Regions from separate parts of the Shewanella sp. JNE2 genome, predicted to be linked through region 2. Evidence: riboswitches for the same ligand, from Rfam matches in the RefSeq annotation. Region 2 holds a riboswitch; the other holds the start of a gene.
What was found. Region 2 has a riboswitch for cobalamin ahead of MZ182_RS15835 (ABC transporter ATP-binding protein). Riboswitches for the same ligand answer to the same signal wherever they lie in the genome.
Positions count from the first base shown of each region.

Region 1: linked by a shared signal. The riboswitch ahead of MZ182_RS16950 (TonB-dependent receptor) and the one ahead of MZ182_RS15835 (ABC transporter ATP-binding protein) in region 2 are both predicted to bind cobalamin.

Region 1 is NZ_CP096169.1:3,802,501-3,806,900, forward strand. Features, by position in the region: gene MZ182_RS16945 (hypothetical protein) at 1-161, shown strand, start outside; gene MZ182_RS16950 (TonB-dependent receptor) at 235-2,196, opposite strand; cobalamin riboswitch at 2,304-2,538, opposite strand; gene MZ182_RS16955 (hypothetical protein) at 2,657-4,099, opposite strand; gene rihA (pyrimidine-specific ribonucleoside hydrolase RihA) at 4,303-4,400, shown strand, end outside.
Region 2 is NZ_CP096169.1:3,521,905-3,526,304, forward strand. Features, by position in the region: gene cobT (nicotinate-nucleotide--dimethylbenzimidazole phosphoribosyltransferase) at 1-79, opposite strand, end outside; gene MZ182_RS15830 (FecCD family ABC transporter permease) at 158-1,285, opposite strand; gene MZ182_RS15835 (ABC transporter ATP-binding protein) at 1,285-2,166, opposite strand; cobalamin riboswitch at 2,266-2,480, opposite strand; gene MZ182_RS15840 (histidine phosphatase family protein) at 2,701-3,426, opposite strand; gene metH (methionine synthase) at 3,683-4,400, shown strand, end outside.

The DNA of each region.
Region 1 (4,400 bases), 280 kb from region 2:
GCAAAAAGGTAAACTCTGAAGTCACCTTGGGTAAACATGGGATCGTTGCATCCTATAAAACAATGAAAAAATCTACGGTAGAAACAATCGAAACATTAGAATCAAATCTTGTTTTCAACTATTTATTTGATGATATAGACAATCAATCTGCACTTAAGTAATAGTGCATCATTTAAGCGTAAAAAAGCCACCTTAAAAATGATTTAAAGGTGGCTAAATATATTTTATAAGTGATTAGAAGCGATAACCTAAGGTTAGACGGATATCACGACCTCGGCCAGAATAATAACTATCCCACAAACCACCACCATAATAACCTGAGCTAACATATTCTTTATCGAACAAATTATCGACGCGTAGACTCGCTAACCAAGCATCACGATTATAATTTAAGGCTAAATTACCGAGCACATAACTTGCCAGCTTATCGCCTTCATTAGCATTATCGCCTTCAATAAAACGATTACCCGTATAAATCGCCTCGGCAAACACTTGGAAATGCTCGGCGAAATCCATACTGATATAACCACGTCCAGTATGTTTTGCCACCCAAGACAGTGCTTTACCATCATTCACCCCATCGGTAAATTCGGCATCGATATAGTTATATTCAAGCCCTAATTGCAGTGCTTGAGTGATCTGCCAATCCCAGTCTGCGCTCGCACCATAACGGCGTGAGGCATCGGCATTGACGTTCGCGCCTTGGAAACTACCACCAACAGGTTTTTCCGCACTGGGGTCGAAGACAATTTCATCTTCTAAATCGAGGCGGTATAAGCTTACGCGCAGGCTTTGGCTAGCAACAGTCCAATCCCAACCCGCCTCATAGGAGCGGCCCGTCTGCGGCTTTAGGCCATAGACATCTTTCGGGGTGTAGGCTTGCTCATCGACCTTAGCGAAACGGAAGTTTTCATCGCCGCGTAGATAGAATCTGTGCTCGGCGCTTGGGCGATAGTTTAGACCGAACTCGAATGCGGTCGCATCTTCATCTAAATCAATACCATTTGGATAGACATTGCCATCGACTAACTCGTCGGTTACCCGCGCATAACGTCCACCTACCACATAGCTTAAGCTGTGGCTTAATGGCACTGTGGCCTGTACATAAGCACTTTGCATTTCTTGCACATTGCTACGCGCCATAGTGTTATAGTCGGCCTTACCACGGCTAAGATCTAAACCTGTCACTAGATTTAGCTCACCTTGGCGAGTGGTATAATTTGCTAAGGCCTTAGGACTAAACATTAAGAGAGAACGGGTATTATGACTACCTGCCCCCCAGTTCAGCGAGGTCACTAAGGTATCGCTATAATCCAGATCCGCCGCTAAGGCCCAATTTGGGTTAAGCTGATGCTCATAACCACTGCGCGCCGCTGTGGTCATCTCATGGACATATTCGCTTTTATTGGAAGATTGACGAGGGTTTTGTTTAAATTGATCTTTGGTAAGTGAACCGGGATTTTCACGGTCATCATCGTAATAGCTGGTTTCAACAAAAAAAGCATCTGTATTAGTTTTATATTGAATACGGCCTAAAATCGAGCCAGTTTCATTGGCATTATGCTTGCGATAGTTATCACCTTGGTTGTAGCTACCTGTAAAAAAGTAACGCCAGTCTTTATTGATGGCGCCAGATATATCACCGCGACCTTCATAGGTATCAAAGCTGCCACCCGATAATTGCACACTGCCGCTAGTGTTTTCGGGTGACTTAGTCACAATGTTAATCACCCCACCGACAGCTTGGTCGCCATAAAGCACACCCGCACTGCCCGATAAAATCTCAATACGTTCAACAAGGTTAAGCGGAATCGCATTGAGGCTTGGCGCAGCGATATCGATATTATTCAGACGACGGCCATCGAGTAAAATCAGTGTATTGTTAACAGCAGTGCTGGCGCTAAAACCGCGCATCGCAAAGCTAGTCCCAATATTATTATCCGAAATTTGAATACCGCTTCGACCGCGTAGTACATCAGTCAAACTCGTTGCACCGCTCATTTCAATTGCAGCGGCATCAATCACATTCACATTGGCAGCAATGTTTAGCGGGGTATTGTCTGTACGGCCAATCACGACAAGATGCTCATCGACTCTAGCGGTATGGGTATCGTCGGCCGCCAGAGCGGGCGCGATAATTGAAAAACTGCAAAGGCTGCCGATCAGCAGCGCGATTTTAGTTGGATTTGTTCCCATTTTACCTTTAACTCCTACAAGGAAAACGGGGCATTGACGCCACGATACCGTTGATTAAGCGTAAATACTGACGGTGATTATCGCATTTTGAGATCTGCCCACCGAAATCTCAAAAACACCTTTAGGGCCGGTCTCCGGACTTAGGCTATGTTAATCCATTAAAAGTTGGATTAACGCGAGACTGACCTTTCACATTCTGATTATCGGGTTCTGTCTTGAACTCACTTATCAAACGCGGTCTTCTCTCACCTTTTACCGTTGCGGGGGCAGTGCCAGAATCTCACTGGCTTCCCGATTATCTCGCGGCTTGAGCACGCAAGCACCTCAGAAGGTTGACTAAAAATTTGATATATAGGGCTAAAGAAACGTCATTCATTTCTTTATACCTATCTACTCTACATCAAGCGCGAGCATTATAGACGTCTATACGGATGAAAGTCCATTAAACTCAAACAAGCACCTATTCGCTAAACGACCACATTTTAACTTCAGGCTTTGGTCTTTCTTTACTCAAAATGTCCTGACGCTGCTCCTGCGTTTCACATTGTGTTGGAGCCGAAAAATCGAGGGGCTTAATCACGAGTGAATCGGCAACCTTTACAGAAGATGTAGCAAACGTATCGGTATTCATCGACCATGATACCCACTCTCCTTTTTCACTGAGCCCGACATAACCATCATCTGTTGCACCTAACCAAGTTAATCGCGGAATGCTTGCTATTAACTTCTGGACATTTTCGAGATTAGCTCGATAGCCTACTGGCACGACCTTACCATCTGGGCGAATAAACACGAATGATGCTTGCCCGCTGATAATACGGCTCCCTTCCTGCCAATATTGATTGAGAATGTCTTGGGCATAATGAAAACCATACAGATAAGCGTAGTCAGTATCATCGACAATAATTTGCGGTGCAGCATTGTCACGCAATAACAAAAAACCTGTATCTACGCTAACAATACTGCTCACACCTTTAATACCCGTTTGTTTGAGCCAATCGATACCGCAGTTCGTTGAATTACCCCAAAAGTGCGCCTCGCCCGTAGGACTTAAGATGGCAAAGGCACAGCGATTTGTCGTAATACTGGCCACATCCTGTAACGCACCGCGAATAGGATAAACATCACTACTATGCCCCCAAGTCACGACAGTGCCATCCTTTTTCAAAGCAGCAAAGGTACCATGAGTGTACTCGACGCTGACGACATCCTTAAGTTGCGGTAGCAGCTTTTTCATATTGGTAGAGCTTTCAATTTTTCCCCAAATCACAGTACTACCGTCTTTTTTTAGTGCCGTAAAACTTCGCCCTGCAGCAACGATATCAACTACATCAATAAGCTGATCCTGCACATGTAAGCTATTACCACCATACGGGCCATAACCCCAAGTGTGTACTTTGCCATTGGCATCTAGAGCGGCAATGGCCTCTTGATTGGCGAACAACTTGGTAATATTGGTCATGCGGTTTTGTAGTGCTTTGTCGAGGCTCAATTTCCCCGCATTACCCCAGTACACCACAGTGCCATTCTTACGCAGCGCAGCAAAGCCGTCCTTAACTGGCACAATTTGGATGACATCTTTAAGTTGATCTGTCACTTCACGGCTATCGCCGCCGCTAAAACTATTACCCCAAGTGATCACATCGCCATTTTGGGTGATAGCTGCAATAGCCATATTATTTGCTATAACGGAGGCTAGCGTGGGTAAATCACAGGGAATATGACGGTATTGTGGACTCGGTTTTTCCTTCAATTGAATGAGTTTACCGTTATCAAACTGCACTAATGATTCGTTATTGCTTTCAATTACAGCCGTAGGTTTAGGGTCGCTACAGCCTGCGAGTTGTACAGCAACCATGCCCGCTAGCACAGCCATTGGCCAAGAGATTCGATTAGCTCGCATTACTATTTCCTTGTATTTGTTGTATCGCTCAATTTTTACAGCACTCAATTTTTACAGCAATAAAATGCGCGCGATTCTAGCAGCTTATCGCGAAAAGGCGCAAAAGTTCACACTTTGCCTCTTGAGTCGAATAATCTAACTTCCTCAAAATATTAAGCATGCTACTCTAATGCACCACAGTATCTGTTTAAAGGAGTAACAGTATGACTCGCCCTATTATTCTGGATTGCGATCCCGGCCATGACGATGCTATCGCGCTTATATTAGCTTTAGCTCACCCAGAGCTTGTTCCCCTTGCCGT
Region 2 (4,400 bases):
GATTTATTTTCTGTTGAATCGACTGTTCTTGTACTTTGCTCACAGGGTTAATTTGAAACGACACGGCTGATTGAGACATTCACACTCCACTTGCTAATCCAAATTTAATCACTACGATGCATTCCATGACTCTTTTCCATAGGTCGTAAGCATTAAATTAACGGGTTACTTTTCGCCGCCGCAGGATAATCAAAAAGAAAAAACTCCCTATGGCGGCAGTAATAATACCCACGGGTAACTCTTGATTGCCCAACAAACAACGTGCTAAGACATCAATCCACACCAAAAATAATCCTCCCACCAACGCGGTTAATAATATTGATTGACGACTAGGAAATAATAACCGCACTGTGTGGGGGATCATTAAACCGACAAAACCAATGCCGCCGCAGGTGGCAACCAATACGGCGGTAATCAAGGAGCAAAGCAGCAACATATTGAGCCGCAGCTTAGGCACATTCACCCCTAAGGTATGGGCGGTTTCGTCCCCTGCTTGCAACGCCATGATCTGACGCTTCATCCCTAAAATAATCACCAGACTCACGCCTATCACTAAACTCGGCAGCACTAGCAACGACCAACTGGCCTTAGCGAAACTGCCTAAACTCCAAAAGAGCACTGATGCCGTGGCCTGTGGACTGGCGAAATACAGCAGCAGACTCGTTAATGCGCCAAACATAAAGGAGGTTGCCACACCAGAAAGCAACATGCGCTCCACTTGGCTATTAAGCCCAAGCCCAGACAAGGCAAGCACAATTAACACAGATAAGCTCGCACCGATAAAAGCGCCAAAGGGTAAGCTAAACCAGAGCAGCCCAGCAAAAGCACCCGAGCCGCTAAAAATACCTGAGCTTGCAATTAATGCTGAATGTTCAAATAAACCAGAACCGGTAAAAATCGTCAACATCACCACAGCGCCAAAAGATGCGCCTGAGCTAATGCCAAACAAATAGGGATCGGCGAGCGGATTACGGGTCACGGTTTGCAACACACTCCCCGCCATTGACAAGCCTGCCCCCGCCACAAAAGCCAGTAAAATGCGCGGCAGTCTTAGTTCCATCACAATGCGCTCAGTCATACCATTGGCTTGAACAGGATTCACCACATTATTTGTAAACACTTGAATAACTTCTATAAAGCGGATATTTGCCGCACCAAAGCTCGCCGCAGCAATAGGGGTGACCAAAGTGATGATGCCCAATACAAGCAGCATCAGTTGTTGTCTCGTCAACGGTGTCACAATACGCCCCAAATATGAGAGGAAATGTTGTTTATTCCTCGACATCATCCGCCCTCGCCTCGCTCGTTCAGGCCATGAGCCACATGGTGGTAACCATAAAAATAACTGATTAAGGGCTTTTTATGTTGTGGATGGGGCGATACCTGAGCACACACGCCGAACACATCACCAATGCGCGCCTCTGTTAATACTTCGGTTGGCGTCCCCATAGCGCTGACTTCACCGTTATGGATCAACAACAAACTGTCGCACAGGGCACTGGCTAGATTAAGATCATGAATAGAAGCAATCACGCTGATCCCAAGACTACGCACTAATTCGAGGATCTGAATTTGATAGCGCACATCGAGGTGGTTAGTTGGCTCATCTAGGATTAAAAGCTGCGGCTGCTGCACTATGGCGCGGGCAATCAAGGCGCGTTGCTTTTCACCACCAGATAAGTGCTCATATTGTTGATACCTCTTATGGCTCAAGCCCACTTTATCTAAGGCCTGAGCAATGCGCTCAGCATCCCCACTGGAATTGGTATCGAACATGCCCTTGTGGGGCGTTAAGCCCATGCTAACCAATTGCTCTGTGGTTAGGTCAAAATAATGCGGTGTATCTTGCTGCACGACGGCGACACGGCAAGCAAACGTCTTGGGCGATAAGAGCTCAATATCTTGATCAAAAAGGGTAATTTTGCCCTGAGTCGGGCGCACAAATCGATACAAACAGCGCAGCAAGCTAGACTTGCCCGCACCGTTAGGCCCAATCAGCCCCAGCATCTGCCCCGTTGGCAACGAAAAGTTAATATTGGATAGAATGGTTTTGCCACCGATACACCAGCTTAACTGGCTGACATCGAGTGCGACACTCTGGTTCGTTGACGGACGAGTGTTACTGTCACTCAAACTATGGCTCATTTGGATTGCAGAGAGTTTCACCAACGCGGCGCTCCTAGCGAGTCCAAACCTAGATTAAAAAAGGCTATGTACATTGTTATCTGCTCCCTCGAGTCACCCGCTCGAGAACTAAGGCTGCACGCAGCGATAACAGAAATAGGCAGGTCTCCTGACTTGTAGGGAAAGAAGGTTCTAGGTTCTAGGTTCTAGGTTCTAGGTTCTAGGTTCTAGGTTCTTCTTTTACTACTCACAGTTGCGGGTACAGTTCGGGCTGACTGACAAGCAGCGCCCCGATTCCCTATTATGTTTGGGTTGATATGCACTTTGTTCACAACGCCATTGAGAATGAAAACAACGGAGCGATTCGAACAAGAGAGTCTATTCCCAACACCTATTTCTGCGACGTTATCACTCATTGCGCATGTAATACGCTATCTCGTTCAAACGTCAGGGAAAAGCATTATCCTACATCTATCCCATTAGGCAATGCTGTTTAAATCAGAATATTTTCATGTCAGCTTATTCTCGCCAAACGATCACGCCTACACCATAACTCCTAGGTCGTGAAATAAGGCCTCAACACCTGCGCCCACTTGGCCAATCTAAACGCCAATAGCAGGCACCCTGTTCATCTTGTAGCACATTAATAGTCACCACGGCCGCCACGGGTAAATCAAGTTGACTATAAAACCCCACCGCCCGTTCAACCCCAAGGGCGCGAGCCATTAAGTGACGGATCACCCCGCCGTGGGTCACAACCCACACTTTGGTAGCAGGCATATTGTCACCGCGCTCATTAACGGCACTGTTTTCATTACCCATTTTATGTGAGTCGAGGGTCAATCGTTCAAACTCGGCGGCGAGTATCTGATCAACCGCCCCATTCACCCGCGACTCAAAACTTGCCATAGTTTCACCATTGGGCGGCGGCGTTTGCCAAGGATTTTGCCAATACGCCACTAAGCGTTCGCCCTCTTGTTGATACAGTTCATCGAGCCGACAACCGTCCCAATCACCAAAATCAATTTCCTGTAAACCCGACAAACACTGCGCCTGCAATGGCCTAGTGACTGATACCAACGCCGCTGTCGAATGCAGCTCGGCGGCGAAAGCGTGGGCAAAATCGGCGCAGCGGCATGAAGTCGAGCTATAAATCGCGCTACACACGCTGGCCTGCGCCTCAACCGCTGCCGACATTTGTTGCCAACCCTTTTCGCTCAAAGGCACATCCACACGCCCCCGCAAGATGGCGCCGCCTTCACACTCTCCGTGGCGTAACAATAAAAGCTGCACTTGTTTCATATATGCCTTTAAATAAAGCCTAGGACCTAGCGCCTAGGTGCTAGGCACCAATGCCTAGAGCCTAATGCCTTTGACTTTCATCTTGCCCTGACGATCATAAGTCGCGTATTATGGACGTCTATACGTTTAAATGTCCAAAAACATTTTATAAAAACAAGTATCCAAAAACAAATGTCGATAGACCAGAATAAAATGCATTTTGCATAACAAGGGTCGATGCTTGGACTTAACTTAGCTGTATTTAAGGTAATTATTTATGACGATACCCTCAACCAAAGCCGGCCAGATATTAGCAGACATTCGCAAACAGCTTGCAGAGCGCATTCTGATCTTAGACGGTGCCATGGGCACTATGATCCAAGGCTACAAACTGGAGGAAGAGGACTATCGCGGCGAACGCTTTAAGGATTGGCATACGGATGTTAAGGGCAATAACGACCTGTTAGTGCTCACGCAGCCTCACATTATCAAACAAATTCACACCGACTACTTAAACGCCGGTGCCGATATTATTGAGACCAACACCTTTAACGCCACGACTATCGCCATGGCCGACTACGACATGCAGTCGCTGTCAGCCGAAATTAACCGCGAAGGCGCGCGCCTCGCCCGTGAAGCCTGTGATGAAGCCTTTGCTGCCACAGGCATTCCACGCTACGTCGCCGGTGTGTTAGGCCCCACTAACCGTACGTGTTCGATTAGCCCTGATGTGAACGACCCTGGCTATCGCAACGTCAGCTTCGATGAGTTAGTGACCGCTTACAAAGAATCCACTAAGGCACTGATTGAGGGCGGCGCGGATATCATTATGGTCGAGACCATATTCGATACCTTAAACGCCAAGGCTGCACTGTTTGCGATTGAATCCGTATTTGATGACTTATTTGGACAGCATTCTAACGACAGATTGCCGATCATGATTTCGGGCACCATTACCGATGCCTCTGGTCGCACACTGACTGGCCAAACGACCG